Regions from separate parts of the Rubrivivax sp. JA1026 genome, predicted to be linked through region 1. Evidence: riboswitches for the same ligand, from Rfam matches in the RefSeq annotation. Region 1 holds a riboswitch; each other region holds the start of a gene.

Region 1 (5,173 bases):
CGAGAACAGCGCCAGCCACTGGCCGCGCCGGCGCGCGGTGCGCCCGGCCTGCTCGACGAGGTAGGCCCAGTCGGCTGCGTTGCCGAGGTGGTCGACGACGACCGCACGCGCGTGCTGCAGCACCTCGTCGACGTAGAGGTCCACCGACGCCGGCTGGCGCAGCGCCATCAGGTTGGCCAGGCGGATGCTCGGAAAGCCGGCCGGCAGCGCCGCGGCGGTGTCGGCCAGCAGCGCCAGCGTGCTGTCGGCGGCGCTGAGCACGACGATCTCGCCCGGCGTCTGCGCCAGGCGCACGACGCCGCGGCCCTCGTCGTCGACGAGGCCGGCGGCGCGTGTCGACAGCAGGTGCATCAGCCGGCGGCCAGCGCCTGCTGCAGCTCGGCCTGCAGCACGGCGGCGTCGAGCTCGGCGCCGATCAGCACCAGGCGCGAGACACGTGCCTCGCCCGCGCGCCAGGCACGGTCGAAGTGGCTGTCCAGGCGCGCGCCGACGCCTTGCACGACGAGGCGCATCGCCGCGCCGGGCAGCGCGACGAAGCCCTTGGCGCGGTAGATCTCGTGGCGTGCGACGAGCGCGGCCAACGCCTGCAGCAGGCGCTCGCGGTCGCTCACCTCGACCGTCAGCGCGACCGAGTCGAACTCGTCGTGGTCGTGGTCCTCTTCTGCGTCGTGGTGCGTGTGGCGGCCGTCGATCGCGTCCTCGACGGCGCGGCCCAGGCCCAGCAGCACGTCGGGCGCCAGGCGGCCGTGCTGCGCGGCGAGCAGCTTGACGGCCGCCGGCGCACCGGCGCGCACCTGGGCCTCGACGGCGGCCAGCGTCGCGGCGTCGAGCGCGTCGGTCTTGTTCAGCACGACGAGGTCGGCGGTGGCGAGCTGGTCCTCGAACAGCTCGGCCAGCGGCGACTCGTGGTCGAGGTTGTCGTCGGCGCGGCGCTGGACGTCGACGGCCTGCGGGTCGTCGGCGAAACGGCCTTCGGCCACCGCCGGCGCGTCGACGACGGTGACGACGGCGTCGACCGTGAACGCGTGGCGCAGCGTCGGCCACTGGAAGGCCTGCACCAGCGGCTTGGGCAGCGCCAGGCCCGAGGTCTCGATGACGAGATGGTCGATGCGCTCGCGGCGCTCGGCCAGGCGCTCCATCACCGGCGCGAACTCCTCCTGCACGGTGCAGCACAGGCAGCCGTTGGCGAGCTCGACGAGGTTGCCGTCGTCGCGGCCCGCTTCGTCGCAGCCGATGCCGCAGCCGCGCAGCAGCTCGCCGTCGATGCCGAGTTCGCCGAACTCGTTGACGATGACGGCGATGCGGCGGCCGCCGGCGTTCGTCAGCAGGTGGCGCAGCAGCGTCGTCTTGCCGGCGCCGAGGAAGCCGGTGACGATGGTCGCGGGAATCTTGTGCATGGGTTCTCAGTCCTCGATGCCGCGCTGCGCGGGCACGCCGGCGTCGTAGTGGTGTTTCAGCTTCGTCATCTCGGTGACCGTGTCGGCGGCCTCGATCAGCTCCGGCGGCGCGCCGCGCCCGGTCAGCAGCACGTGGACCTGCGGCGGGCGCGCGCGCAGGCAGGCCAGCAACTCGTCCAGCGGGATCCAGCCGTAGCGCAGCGGCGCCATCACCTCGTCGAGCACGACGAGAAAGTGCGCGCCCGACAGCACCGTGTCGCGCACACGCTGCCAGCCGGCCAGCGCCAGCTCGGCGGAGTGGCCGAGGTCGCGGCTCTTCCAGCTGAAGCCGTCGCCCAGGCCTTCGATCGGGATGCCCAGCTGCTCGAACAGCCGGTGCTCGCCGAACCGTGCCGAGGGCACCTTCATGAACTGGTAGACCTTCACCGCCTTGCCGCGGCCGTGGGCGCGCAGCGCCAGGCCGAAGGCGGCGGTGCTTTTGCCCTTGCCCGGCCCGGTGTGCACGATCACCAGCCCCCGGCGTTCGCCCTGAGGGCGCGGTTTGTCGCGATCGAACGGGGGCGTTTCGATCTGCATGGCGGCGGCCCGTCAGGCGGCGGCGGTGAGCCGCTCGTCCAGGCAGGCGCGCGCCCAGCCGGCTTCGCGCCAGCGGCGCACGGCGCGCACGATCAGCAGCGTGAACACCGGCTCCAGCGCCACCAGCACGAGGTAGGACGAAGCGAAACGCGCCCAGTCGGCCAGCGGCGTCGCTTCCTGGCCGATGGCCAGCCAGAAGCCGACCATCGCCGTGACGCCGGCGTAGTAGGCCGCGTCCAGGCGCAGCACGGTGGCGACACGCGCCTCGCTGACCTGCGCGGCCGACAGGCGGCGGCCGATGCCGAAGTGAACCGCGGTGAGCGGCACGACCAGCGACAGCGTGTTCACCGCCAGGTGCACCAGATCCTGCGGCTCGAACAGCAGGCCTTGCAGCAGCAGGCCGAGCGCGAAGCCGAACAGCGTCGGCAGATAGCCCAGCAGCAGGTAGATCGGCATCGCGCCGATGAAGTGCAGCTCCGACGGGCCGACGGCCATGTGGAAGGACTGCATGAACAGCGAGAAGAACACCGCCGCGAGCGCCGTGCGCAGCCACAGCGCCGGGCGCTTGGCGAGTGCCGGCAGGTGCGCCAGCAGCACGCCGCCGGCGGCGACGTTGGCGGCGAGGATCTTGGTCTGGGCGAGGACGCCGGGTTCGATGTGCATCGGGTGCTCCTGGGTCGAGACGGCGCGACGACGGCGGCCCGCCGCCGCACGACGGCTCGGGCGCGGCGACACGGCACGCGCTGGGAAGGGACGGCTCGGAAAACGTGAGACGGGTTCGACGCGCCTGGCCGCTTCCCCGCGGCTGGCGCTACACGGCGCGCCGCTCGCGCGGGCACGCCACCTCGTTGGCCGGTATCCGGGCTGGCGGACCTGTCCGTGACGCCTTCCCGGTGGCGACGCTGGCGCGCCGCCGTCCCAGTGGCCGTGTCACGGGCCGGAAGAGCCGGCACGAAGCCGTCTTTCCGTCCGCTTACCGTTGCGGGGGCAGCTCAGGTTGGGGCTCGCGCCGTGACGGCCTCGCCCTTCCTGATTCCCGTTGAACTGCCTCGGCGGAGAGCCTCGGCGAGCACCAACGCGGCGCATGATACAGGTCAGGTCTCGCGGCGGGGCCGCCGGCGGCGCTGGTTATGATGCCGGCCGTTGGTGCTCGCGCCCACCCTCCGGTGGATGCAGTTCAACGGGAATCAGGGAGGGGCCTCGTGCCCCCAACCTGAGCTGCCCCCGCAACGGTAAGCGGACGGGGCCTCACAGGCCCCAGCTCGTGTCGAAGCCACTGGGAGTCGTCTCCTGGGAAGGACACACGGGTCGTCTCCGCCAGCCCGGATACCGGCCAACGAGGTGGCGTGCCGCGCGAGCGGCAGGCCGTAAGGCGCCAGGCTGCGGGGAAGCGGCCAGGGCGCGTACGCCGGTATTCCCATGTCTTCCAACGCGCCGGAACTCCGGCCCGACGCCGCCACGCCCTGCGCCTGGGGCGAGGCCGAAGCCGCGTTCTACGCGCACACCATCGTGCGCTCGGGTTACGCCCGCGCCGTGCTGCCGCTGCTGCCGCGCTCGCTGCCCGATCTGCTCGACATCGGTGCCGGCAGCGGCGTGCTCAGCCGCCGCATGCTCGCGCCCGGCGCGCGCTGGCACGCCGTCGAACCACAGCCCGAGATGCAGCGCCGGCTGCTCGCGCGGCGACCGGCGCTGGCCGTGCGCGGCATCCGCCTGGAGCTGTCGCCCGTCGACTGGACGCAGCTCGAGCCCGCCGTCGCCGCCGACACGCTGCTGGCCGCGCACCTGCCGCCGGCGCAGCGTGAACCCGCCGCCTTCCACGACGCGATGGCCACACGCTGGCGCCGCTGCATGGCCTGGGTCGTGCCGGCGCAGGCCGGGCCGGCGACGTTCTGCCTGGCCGGCGTGCTGACGCCCGAACTGCACGGCGCCGACACGCGCCCGGTCGTCGAACGTGTGCTCGCCGCACTGGGCCCCACACGCGCGCCGCAGGCGCTGCACTTCGCCGACTGGCGCTACGAGGTGTGTTTCGAGTCGCTTGCCGCGGCCCAGGCGCACGTCATCGAGCGCCTGCGTCTGCCGCCCGGCGACGACCGCCGGCCGCAGGTGCTGGCCCAGGTCGCCGCCTCGGCGCGGCCCGGCCGCCGCGGCCTGCGCCTGGGCTGCGCCAAACGCAGCGCGGTGCTGCTCTGGCACCGCGACTGACCCTGTTTCCCTCCCTCCAGAAGAAGAGACGATGAAGATGAAGCCACAGGAAAGATCACCGTCGCGCCACTGGCGCCCTGCCGTGCTGGCGCTGCTGCTGCCGGCCGCCGCCCAGGCCCAGAGCGAGGCCGTCGAGACGGTGCAGATCACCGCCGAGCGCCGCGTCGTCACCGCGACACGCGTCGCCGAAGACCCGCTGGATCTGCCGTTCAGCACCTACGCCGTCGGCCGCGACGAGATGGACGCCGTCGGCGCGCGCACGCTGGAAGACGCACTGCGCGCGGTGCCCGGGCTGCAGCACGGCACCCAGGGCAACTACTTCACGCGGTTCGAGACCCGCGGCCTGCGCGACACCCAGGACGTGCTGGTGCTGATCGACGGCGTGCCGCTGCGCCTGCTGCAGGGCAACGCCGACCTGACCTTGGTCGCGCCCGACCTGCTGGAACGCATCGAGTTCATCAAGGGCCCGGCTTCGGCGCTGTACGGCCGCAACGCGATCGGCGGCGTCGTGCAGATGTTCATCGAACCCGAGGCCGAAGGCGGCAGCGCGCGCGCGACGCTGGGCAGCTTCGGCCGCCGCGACCTCGGCCTGCGCCAGCGCTGGGACGGCGAACGCGGCCATCTGTCGGTGGGCGCCGCCTACAGCCGCGTCGACGGCTTCCAGGACGGCACGCCGCGCGACCAGGCCACGGCCAGCGTCGGCGGCGAGCTGGCGATGACCCGCGACTGGGCCAGCAGCGTGCAGCTCTTTTCCAGCCAGGTGAACGCCAAACGCGGCTCGATCGTGCCGCTGAAGGACGGCCATCCGATGTTCGGCATAGCCCCGGAGGACAACTACGGCATCCCCGGCGCGCACGTCGACGGCGAGTACCTGAGCCTGGCCTGGCGCAACCGCGTGCGGCTGACGCCGGCGATCAGCTTCGAGCACCTGAGCAGCATGGCGCGCTACGACCGCCTGTTCCAGGGCGGCATCACCATCGTGCCGCCGCCGGCCGCCG
Region 2 (5,173 bases), on a different contig from region 1:
AGAAGGCCTTGGCCGCCTCGTAGCTGGGGAAACGCAGCATCGCCACGCGCGCCGGGTTCCAGTCGCCCTCGAGGCACTCGTGGCGGCCGCCGCGCACGAGGTATTCGCCCCCGGCGGCCTTCACCGCCGCCGGCGCCTCGGCCATGTACTGCTTGTAGCGCTCGGGGTCGCTGATCTTCATCTCGACCAGCAGGTAGGCGGGGGCGGACATGGCCGGGCTCAGCAGCTGAAGTCGTTTTCGAGCAGCGGCTGCTGCTTGACGACGCGGTCGATGGCGACGAGCTGTTCCAGCAGCGCCTGCATGTGCTTGAGCGGCACCGCGTTCGGGCCGTCGGACATCGCGTTCGCCGGGTCCGGGTGCGTCTCCATGAAGAGGCCGGCGACACCGACGCCGACCGCCGCGCGCGAGAGCACCGGCACGAACTCGCGCTGGCCGCCCGAGCTGGTGCCCTGGCCGCCGGGCAGCTGCACGCTGTGCGTGGCGTCGAAGACCACCGGCGCGCCGGTCTCGCGCATGATCGCCAGGCTGCGCATGTCCGAGACGAGGTTGTTGTAGCCGAAGCTCGCGCCGCGTTCGCAGACCGTGAACAGGTCCTCGGCCAGGCCCTTCTCGCGCGCCGCGGCGCGGGCCTTGTCGACGACGTTCTTCATGTCGTGCGGGGCGAGGAACTGGCCCTTCTTGATGTTCACCGGCTTGCCGCACTGGGCGACGGCGCGGATGAAATCGGTCTGGCGGCAGAGGAAGGCCGGCGTCTGCAGCATGTCGACGACGGCGGCGACCTGCGGCACCTCGGCTTCGGTGTGCACGTCGGTCAGCACCGGCACGCCGAGTTCGCGGCGCACCTTGGCCAGGATCTCCAGCCCGCGTTCCATGCCCGGGCCGCGGAAGGAGCTGCCGCTGGAGCGGTTGGCCTTGTCGTAGCTGGACTTGAAGATGAACGGGATGCCCAGCGCCGAGGTGATCTCCTTCAGGCGCCCGGCGACGTCCATCTGGAGCTGCTCGCTCTCGACGACGCAGGGGCCGGAGATCAGGAAGAAGGGCCGGTCGATGCCGACCTCGAAACCGCAGAGCTTCATGCGACTGCCTTTTGCGCGACGCCTTCGCCGCGCCGCGCCTGGTGGTCCAGCGCCGCCTTGACGTAGCTGGAGAACAGCGGGTGCCCGCCCCAGGGCGTGCTCTTGAACTCGGGGTGGAACTGCACGCCCATGAACCACGGGTGGCGGTCCTGCGGCAGCTCGACGATCTCGGTCAGCTGCTCGCGCTGCGTCAGCGCGCTGATGACGAGGCCGGCGGCCTGCAGCCGGTCGAGGTAGTTGACGTTGGCCTCGTAGCGGTGGCGGTGGCGCTCGGTGACGACCGGGCCGTAGATCTGGTAGGCCAGCGTGCCGGGCTTGACGTCCGAGCTCTGCGCGCCCAGGCGCATCGTGCCGCCGAGGTCGGAGCTGGCGCTGCGCTTCTGGATCGAGCCGTCGCGGTCCTGCCATTCCTCGATCAGCGCGATCACCGGGTGCGGCGTCTGCGGCGCGAACTCGGTGCTGTTGGCGTTCTCCAGGCCGGCGACGTGGCGCGCGTACTCGATCGTCGCGACCTGCATGCCCAGGCAGATGCCGAGGTAGGGCAGGCGGTGCTCGCGGGCGAACTTGGCGGCCAGGATCTTGCCCTCGACGCCGCGCTGGCCGAAGCCGCCGGGCACGAGGATCGCGTCGTACTGCGCCAGCTGCGCGACGTTGTGCTCGTCCAGCGTCTCGGCGTCGACGTACTCGATGTCGACCTTGGCGTGGTTGTGGATGCCGGCGTGGCGCAGCGCCTCGTTGAGCGACTTGTACGAGTCCGACAGGTCGGTGTACTTGCCGCACATCGCGATCGTCACGCGGTTCTGCGGGTGCTCGACCTCCTGCACCAGCGTGTCCCAGCGGCGCAGGTCGGCGGGCTTGGTCAGCAGCTGCAGCTTCATGCAGATCAGCTCGTCCAGGCCCTGCTCGTGCAGCACGCGCGGCACCTTGTAGATCGTGTCGACGTCGGGCATCGAGATCACGCCGTGCTGAGGCACGTTCGTGAACAGGCTGATCTTCTCGCGCTCGTCGTCGGGGATGCGGCGGTCGGCGCGGCACAGCAGCGCGTCGGGCTGGATGCCGATCTCGCGCAGCTTCTGCACCGTGTGCTGCGTCGGCTTGGTCTTCAGCTCGCCGGCGGCGGCGATCCACGGCACGTAGGTCAGGTGCACGAAGGCGGTGTTCGCCGGGCCGAGCTTCAGGCTCAGCTGGCGCACGGCCTCCAGGAAGGGCAGCGACTCGATGTCGCCGACCGTGCCGCCGATCTCGACAATCGCGACGTCGACGTCGACGGCCCCGCGGCGCACGTAGTCCTGGATCTCGTTGGTGACGTGCGGGATCACCTGCACCGTCTTGCCGAGATAGTCGCCGCGGCGCTCCTTCTCGAGCACGCTCTTGTAGATCTGGCCGGTCGTGAAGTTGTTCGTGCGCTTCATCCGCGTGGTGATGAAACGCTCGTAGTGGCCGAGGTCGAGGTCGGTCTCGGCGCCGTCATCGGTGACGAACACCTCGCCGTGCTGGAACGGGCTCATCGTGCCCGGGTCGACGTTGAGGTACGGATCCAGCTTGATCAGGGTGACCTTCAGACCTCGCGACTCGAGGATCGCCGCCAGCGAGGCTGCCGCGATCCCCTTGCCGAGGGAGGACACCACGCCGCCGGTGACGAAGACGAACTTGGTCATGTCGCGTGGGGCACATGCGCAAGTCGCTGTGCCCAGGTGGTAAAGCGTGATTATAGGCGGCGCCCCCTGCCGCTCCCCGGTGCGCCGGCGCGCCGCTCGGGCGTGTCGCCGCGCCCCCCGGCGGTGCTAGACTTCGCGCCGCTTGCATCAGGTGCCCTCTTGCACGGCAGGTGTCGGAGGGTTGAACGGGAAGCCGGTGCGCGGCGCGTCCACGATGACGCGCGGCAATTCCGGCGCTGCCCCCGCAACGGTCGGCGAGGTGCGGTCAGCAATGCAGCCACTGGTCCAGCGAGGACTGGGAAGGCGCTGACGGCTTCGGTCCACGGTCAAACCGTCGGACCGGCACTCGCGAGCCCGGATACCGGCCCGATGCCAGGGATGCCGGCGTCGCGGTGGGCGGCGCGCACGAACCCCCGCGGCCCGGAGTCCGTCTTGACGTCCGCCGGCTCGGGTGACATCGGGCGTGCCGCGTTCCAGGACGGCGGCTTGACTCATCGCTGGTCCGCACGGGGTGTGCGGCTGGAGGCCCGCTTGTCCATGTCCTGTTTCGACCGCCGCACCGTCGTCGCGGTCGCCTGTTCGTTCGTCGCCGCCACTGCGGCGGCGCAATCCTCCGAAACCATCGTCGTCACCGGCTCGCGCGAGCCGCTGGCCGTCTCGCGGCTGGCCGCCGACGTCGTCGTGATCGACGGCGACACGCTGCGTGCCTCGGGCGCCACGTCGCTGGCCGACCTGCTGCGCGAGCAGGCCGGCGTGCAGCTGTCGCGCAGCGGCGGCCCCGGCGGCGCCACCTCGGTGATGATCCGCGGCGCCTCGGGCAGCCAGACCGTCGTGCTGGTCGATGGCGTGCGCATCGGCTCGGCGACGCTGGCCGACCCGTCGGTGCAGGCGCTGCCGCTGGCGCAGATCGAGCGTGTCGAAGTGCTGCGCGGCCCCGGCTCCAGCCTCTACGGCGCCGACGCCGTCGGGGGGGTCATCAACATCGTCACGCGCCGCGCCGACGCCGGCCTGCGTTTCGACGCCGCCGCCGCGTTCGGCGGCCGCGGCGCACGCGAGCTGTCGGCCGGTGCCAGCGGCAGCTTCGGCGCCTGGGATTTCGCCGCGTCGCTGGCCCGGCAGCACGACGACGGCGACAGCGCGCTGCGCCCCGGCGATCCGTACGGCAACTACAACGCCGACGACGACGGCTACACGCGCGACAGCGGCCAGGCACGCATCGGCTTCACGCCGGCGCCGGGCCACCGCATCGGCCTGTCGCTGCTGCGCAGCCGGCTGGAAACCCAGATCGACAGCACCGAGTACGCGCCGCCGAACTACGCCCCCGACAACACGCCGGACTTCCGCGACCAGCTCGACGTCGACGCCACCGCGCTCGACTGGCGCGGCACGCTCGCGCCGGGCCTGGTTGCGACACTGCGGGTCGACCGCGCGGTCGACGAGTCGCGCAGCGGCGAGGCGGTGGTCTACCGTTACCGCACCACGCGTGACCACGCGCTCGCGCAGTTGGCTTGGGAGACCGGCGTCGCCGGCCAGATCGTCGCCGCCGTCGAGCGTCTGGAAGAAGACGCCAAGACCGACAGCTACCGCGGTGATCGCGACACCGACAGTGCCGTGCTGTCCTGGACGGGCAGCGCCGGCCGTTACTCGTGGCAGGCCGACCTGCGCCGTGACGACAGCTCAGACTATGGCGCCCAAACCACCGGCCGCCTGGGCGGCAGCTTCGCGCTGACGCCCGCCTGGCGCTTGCGTGCGCTGGCCGGCAACAGCTTCCGCGCGCCGTCGTTCAACGACCTGCTGTACCCCGGCTACGGCGTGCCGGGCATCAAGCCGGAACGCGGGCGCAGCGTCGAGTTCGGCGTCGAGTGGGCCGCCGATGGCGACCGCGCCGCCCTGACGGTCTTCCGCAACCGGCTGAAGAACCTGATCGGGCCGGCCAAGGGCAGCCTGTGTCCTGACGACCCCCTCTACGCTTTGGGCTGCGTCGCCAACACTTCCCGCGCCCGTCTGCAGGGCGCGACGCTGTCGGGCGCCAAGGCGCTGGGCGACTGGTCGCTGCGCGCCCAGGTCGACTTCCTCGACGCCAAGAACGAGGACACCGGCGCCCGCCTGACGCGCCGTGCGGCGCACCAGGAGACGCTGGGCCTCGACTGGCGCCACGGCGTTTGGAACGCCGGGGCCAGCGTGCTGCACGTCGGCGCCCGGCCCGACAGCCGCGAACTCGGCGCCGAGACCACGCTGGACCTGAAGGCCGGCTGGCGCTTCGCCAAGGGCTGGACGCTGGAGAGCCGGCTGCTGAACGCGACCGACGAGGACCTCGAGCCCTCGGCCTACTACCGCGGCCCGGCCCGGCAGTTCTGGCTCGGCCTGCGCTACGAAGGCGGCGTCTGACGCCGCACGCCCGGGGCGGACGATGCACGAGCTGATCCTCGGCGGCGCCA
Region 3 (5,173 bases), on a different contig from region 1:
CAGCACACCGGCCCAGCGCAGCTCGCGCCAGCTGCGCAGCCCGTGCACGAGGGCGCCGAAGGTGGCGGCCATCTTCGCCGCGTCGATGACCGCCAGCACCGGCAGGCCGAAACGCTGCGCCAGGTCGGCCGCGCTGGGCTCGCCGTCGTACAGGCCCATCACGCCCTCGACGACGACGAGCTCGGCCTCGGCCGCCGCCTGTGCCAGACGCGCCGCGCAGTCGGCTTCGCCGTTGATCCACAGGTCCAGCGTGTCGACGCTGGCGCCGCTGGCCAGCGCCAGCCATTGGGGATCGAGGAAGTCGGGACCGCACTTGAAGGCCCGCACGCGCGCGCCGCGGCGCGCGTGCAGCCGCGCCAGCGCGCAGGCGACGGTGGTCTTGCCCTGGCCGGAGGCCGGGGCGGCGACGAGCACGACGGCGGCCATCGTCCCGGTCCCCGCGCTCAGACCGCCCAGCGCAGCACGACGAGCGCGCTGCGGCCGGCGACGTTGTAGCTGCGCGCGAGCGCGTAGTCCTTGTCGCCCGCGTTGTCGAGGCGCGCCTGCAGCGTCAGGCCCTTGCCGAGCTTGGTCTCGGCGCTCAGGTTGACGAGGCCGTAGCCGCCCAGGCGCCGGGTGTTGGCGGCGTCGTCCCAGCGTTCGCCGGCGGCCTGGACCTCGGCGCCGAGGCGCCAGCCGGCGAGCACGGTGTCCGCGCCCAGCGTCGCCAGGCGGCGCGCACGGCGGGCGATCAGCTTGTCGGTGGCCTCGTTCCTCGGGTCGTGGAAGTCCGCCGAGGCGCGCAGCGCGACGGCACCGACGCGCGTGCGGCCGGACAGCGTCAGCCCCTCGTAGCTCGCCTGGCCGACGTTCTCGTAGCAGCCGAAGCTCGAGGCGCAGGGGCCGGCGGCGCCGAAGACGATCAGGTCCTCGACCTTGTTGCGCCAGGCGACGAGGCCGATCTCGTGCTCGCCGGCGCTGCGGCGCAGGCCGATCTCGAGGTTGCGGCCGCTCTCGGGCACCAGGTTCGGGACGCCGTAGTCGCTGAAGCGCTGGTACAGCGTCGGCGCGCGGAACGAGGTCGCGGCCGACGCCGTCAGGCGCCAGGCCGGCGCGAAGCGCCAGCCCCAGGCCAGGCTGCCGGTGCCCTTGCCGCCGAACTCGCTGTCGTCGTCGTGGCGGGCGTGGGCCTGCAGCGAATGCACGCCGAACTCGCCGCGCCAGCCCAGCGCGACGCCGTCCTGCGAACGTTCGTCCTGCAGCCGCACGGCCGTGGCCGAGGCCAGGTTGTCCAGGCGGTCCTCGCGCCGCTCCAGCGTCAGCGAGACCCGCTGGCCGGGCCGCAACTGCTGCTCGTGCTGCAGCGTCAGGTCGCGCAAGCGCGTGCGCGTCTGGTAGATGCTCGGCTCGGTCTCGTAGAGGCTGCGCGACTCGGACAGCCGGGCGCTGCTCAGCGCCTGCTCGTTCCACTGGCCGCGCCAGGACAGCGCGGCGGTGCGCAGTTCGTGATGCGAGCGGTCGTCGCGCGTCGAGCTGCCGTCGTAGCGGGCGTTCAGGTGGCTGTCGGTCATCGAGGCCTCGACACGGTGCTCGGGCGCGAGCTGCCAGCCCACGCGGGCCTGCAGCGAACCGCGGCGCCAGCCGTCGGTATCGGGATTCTGGCCGTCGCGCGCATCGAAGCCGTTGCTGTCGCTCCAGCCGGCCGACAGCGCGTAGTCCAGGCGCCCGTCCGAGCCCGAGAGCCCGGCGTCGGCGAGCCGGCTGCCGCGGCTGCCCCAGCCCAGGCCGCCGCTGGCGCGCAGCGCGCCCTGGCCGCGGCGGGTGAAGACCTGCACCACGCCGCCGACGGCGTCCGAGCCGTAGACCGCGGCCGCCGGACCGCGCAGCACCTCGACGCGTTCGATGCGGTCCAGCGCGATCTGCTCCCAGGCGGCGCCGCCGGTGCTCTGCGAGTCGACGCGCACGCCGTCGACGTAGACCGCGGTGTGGCGCGTCTCGCCGCCGCGGATGTAGACGCTGGTGCTGCCGCCGGGGCCGCCGTTGCGGCTGATCTCGATGCCGGGCAGGCGGGCGAGCAGGTCGGCGACGCTGCTCGCGCCGCTGCGCTCGATCGCCGCGCGGTCGACGAGCGAGACGTCGGCCAGCGTCTGCGACAGACGCTCTTCGAGACGGCTGGCGGTGATGACGATCGGGTCTTCGCCGGCCTGGGCGAAGGCCGCCGGCGCGACGGCGGCGGCGACGGCGAGACGGGTGGCGAGAGCGCAGGCGCGCAGCGGGGCGTTCAAGCCCGGGACGGAAGTCGACATGAAAAAAGTCAGAGTCGGCGCGGCCGACCACCTCCCCGCAGCCGCCGCTGTACGGTGCCCGCGCCGCAGGCGCACGCACCCCCACGTTGGCCGGTATCCGGGCTGGCGGCGCGACCCGTGTGCCCTTCCCAGGCGCTTGACCCAGTGGATTCGACACGAGCGGAAGCCTGCGAGGGCTCCGACCGCTTACCGTTGCGGGGGCAGCTCAGGTTGGGGGCGAACCGGCGACACCGTGTCGCCCCTTCCTGATTCCCGTTGAACTGTCCCGGCAGACGCCGGGGACGAGCACCAACGGGGCGCATGATAGGCAAGGCCTCGGCAGCGCCGGGGCACGTTGCGCGATTCCTTGATGACAATCAAGCGAACGCCTCGACCGTCTTCCTTGCCTGGCGCAGAAGCACATGCGCATCGCGCACAAGCCGTGCGCCGGGACGGCCGGCAGCCGCCGCGACAATGCCGCCATGCCCACCGCGGAAGAACTCGACGCCCACCTGCGCCTGCTGCTGGCCGGCGCCTTCGTCATCGGCGCGGCTTTCGGCGCCGTCTCGCAGCGAACCCACTTCTGCACGATGGGCGCGCTGGCCGACGTCTTCGCCTTCGGCGACCGCACCCGGCTGCGGGCCTGGGTCGCCGCCGTCGCCGTCGCGGTGCTGGGCTTTCACCTGATGGTGGGCCTGGGCTGGGTGCGTGCGGCCGACAGCCTGTACGGCGGCACGCGCGTGGGCTGGCTGTCGGCGATCGTCGGTGGCGCGATGTTCGGCCTGGGCATGGTGCTGGCGTCGGGCTGCGCGGCACGCAACCTGGTGCGCCTGGGCGGCGGCAGCCTGAAGTCGCTGGTCGTCGTGCTCGTCGTCGGCGCCAGCGGCTTCGCGGCGATGAAAGGCGTCAGCGCCGTGCTGCGCGTGGCCAGCGTCGACCGCGTCGGCTTCGAGCTGCCGGCCGGCCAGGACGCGGCCGGTGCGCTGGCCGCCGCCACCGGCCTGCCGCTGCAGACGCTCGCCCCCTGGCTCGGCGCGGCGGTGGCCGCGGCGCTGCTGGCCTGGGTGCTGGCACGGCCCGAAGGCCGCGGCCGCGAGGTCGCCGGCGGCGCCGCGATCGGGGTGCTGGTGGTCGCCGCCTGGTGGCTGTCGGGCCGGCTGGGTTTCGTGCCCGAACACCCCGAGACGCTGGAGCCGGCCTTCCTGGCGACGAACTCGCGGCGCATGGAGTCGCTGAGCCTGGTCGCGCCACTGGCCTGGGGCCTGGACTGGCTGCTGTTCTTCAGCGACAGCCGCAAGACGCTGACGATCGGCATCTGCAGCGCCGCCGGCATCGTCGCCGGCTCGGCCGCGGTCGCGCTGGCCACACGCAGCTTTCGCTGGCAGGGTTTCGCCGGCACCGAGGACACGGCCGGCCATCTCGTCGGCGCGGTCCTGATGGGCACCGGCGGCGTCACCGCGCTGGGCTGCACCGTCGGGCAAGGAATCGCAGGTCTATCGACGCTTTCCGCGCATAGCGCCATCGCCGTCTCGGCTATGGTCCTCGGCGGCTTCGCAGGCTTGGCGCTGCAGCGCCGGCGCATCGAACGCTGCGGCTGAACCCACCACCCCACCACGATCGGAGGACAACGACATGAGATCGCCGATGCGACCGCTGCTGGTCGCGCTGGGCGCCGCGAGCCTGGCACTGCCGGCCGCCGCCGACCTGCGGGCCGACGAGGCGCTGGCCGCGCGCTCGGTCGCCGCCACCTGCGCCAACTGCCACGGCACCGACGGCCACTCGCGCACGGCGATCAAGTCGCTGGCGGGCCAGCCGGCCGAGCGCATCCTGCAGTCGATCGCCGACTACCGCAGCGGCGCGCAGCCGTCGACGATCATGGCGCAGATCCTGCGCGGCTACAGCGACGAGCAGCTGCGGCTGGCGGCGCACTGGTTCGCGGCGCAGCCGGCCCGGCCGGCCGACGCCCGCTAGGAGCGACACGATGCAGCAACCCGATCGTTTCGCCCTCTCGCGCCGCCGCCTGCTGGGCGCGGGGCTGGCCGGCGGCACGCTGGCGCTGGCCGGCTGCGCCGGCAACCGCGTCGTCAAGCCGACACCCGGACGTGTCGTCGTCGTCGGCGGCGGTTTCGGCGGCGCCACCGCGGCACGCTACCTGCGGCTGTGGGGCGGCGTCGACGTCACGCTGGTCGAACGCGAGGCGGCGTTCGTCTCCTGCCCGATCTCCAACCTGGTGCTCGGCGGCTGGCGCACGCTGGACGACATCACGCGCGGCTACGACGGCCTGGCCGCCGCCGGCGTCAAGCGGGTGCGCGGCGAGGCCGTGGCGATCGACCCCGAACGCCGCCTGCTGCGCCTGGCCGACGGCAGCACCCTGCCCTGGGACCGGCTGATCGTCGCGCCCGGCATCGACTTCGACACCGCCGCGATCCCCGGCCTGCAGCCGGCACTCGACGCCGGCACCGTGACGCACGCCTGGAAGGCCGGGCCGCAGACCGTCGCGCTGCGCCGCCAGCTCGAGGCCCTGCCCGACGGCGGTGTCGTCGCGATGACGATCCCGCGCGCCCCTTACCGCTGCCCGCCGGGGCCTTACGAACGCGCCGCCGTCATCGCCGGCTGGCTGAAGCAGGCGCGGCCGCGCGCCAAGCTGCTGGTGCTCGACGCCAATGCCGAGATCCAGTCGAAGAAGGCGCTGTTCGAGCGCGCGTTCAAGGAGCACTACGCCGGCATCGTCGAGTACCGGCCGAACGCCGAGCTGCGCGAGGTCTCGGGGCGGCTCGCGCGTTTCGACTTCGAGGACGTGAAGGCCGACGTGCTCAACGTCATCCCGCCGCAGCGCGCCGGCCGGCTGGCGCAGGACGCGGGGCTGGTGACGGTCAACGGGCGCTGGGTGGGTGTCGACTGGCTGACGC

What was found. A riboswitch is a leader RNA that binds a small molecule or an ion and turns the genes downstream of it on or off. The one in region 1 is predicted to bind cobalamin.
Region 2: another riboswitch for cobalamin. It lies ahead of G5B56_RS07030 (TonB-dependent siderophore receptor); the one in region 1 lies ahead of G5B56_RS12835 (class I SAM-dependent methyltransferase).
Region 3: another riboswitch for cobalamin. It lies ahead of G5B56_RS02880 (TonB-dependent receptor domain-containing protein); the one in region 1 lies ahead of G5B56_RS12835 (class I SAM-dependent methyltransferase).

The regions. Positions count from the first base shown of each region.
Region 1 is NZ_JAALCQ010000007.1:47,198-52,370, forward strand. It holds gene cobN (cobaltochelatase subunit CobN) at 1-351, opposite strand, end outside; gene cobW (cobalamin biosynthesis protein CobW) at 351-1,397, opposite strand; gene cobO (cob(I)yrinic acid a,c-diamide adenosyltransferase) at 1,404-1,973, opposite strand; gene G5B56_RS12830 (energy-coupling factor ABC transporter permease) at 1,986-2,636, opposite strand; cobalamin riboswitch at 2,806-3,065, opposite strand; cobalamin riboswitch at 3,101-3,326, shown strand; gene G5B56_RS12835 (class I SAM-dependent methyltransferase) at 3,393-4,175, shown strand; gene G5B56_RS12840 (TonB-dependent receptor) at 4,207-5,173, shown strand, end outside.
Region 2 is NZ_JAALCQ010000003.1:117,167-122,339, reverse strand. It holds gene G5B56_RS07045 (DUF1330 domain-containing protein) at 1-211, opposite strand, end outside; gene kdsA (3-deoxy-8-phosphooctulonate synthase) at 220-1,077, opposite strand; gene G5B56_RS07035 (CTP synthase) at 1,074-2,735, opposite strand; cobalamin riboswitch at 2,868-3,120, shown strand; gene G5B56_RS07030 (TonB-dependent siderophore receptor) at 3,273-5,123, shown strand; gene G5B56_RS07025 (bifunctional adenosylcobinamide kinase/adenosylcobinamide-phosphate guanylyltransferase) at 5,146-5,173, shown strand, end outside.
Region 3 is NZ_JAALCQ010000001.1:629,383-634,555, reverse strand. It holds gene G5B56_RS02885 (cobyrinate a,c-diamide synthase) at 1-426, opposite strand, end outside; gene G5B56_RS02880 (TonB-dependent receptor domain-containing protein) at 444-2,285, opposite strand; cobalamin riboswitch at 2,356-2,593, opposite strand; gene G5B56_RS02875 (YeeE/YedE family protein) at 2,747-3,862, shown strand; gene G5B56_RS02870 (cytochrome C) at 3,909-4,235, shown strand; gene G5B56_RS02865 (NAD(P)/FAD-dependent oxidoreductase) at 4,246-5,173, shown strand, end outside.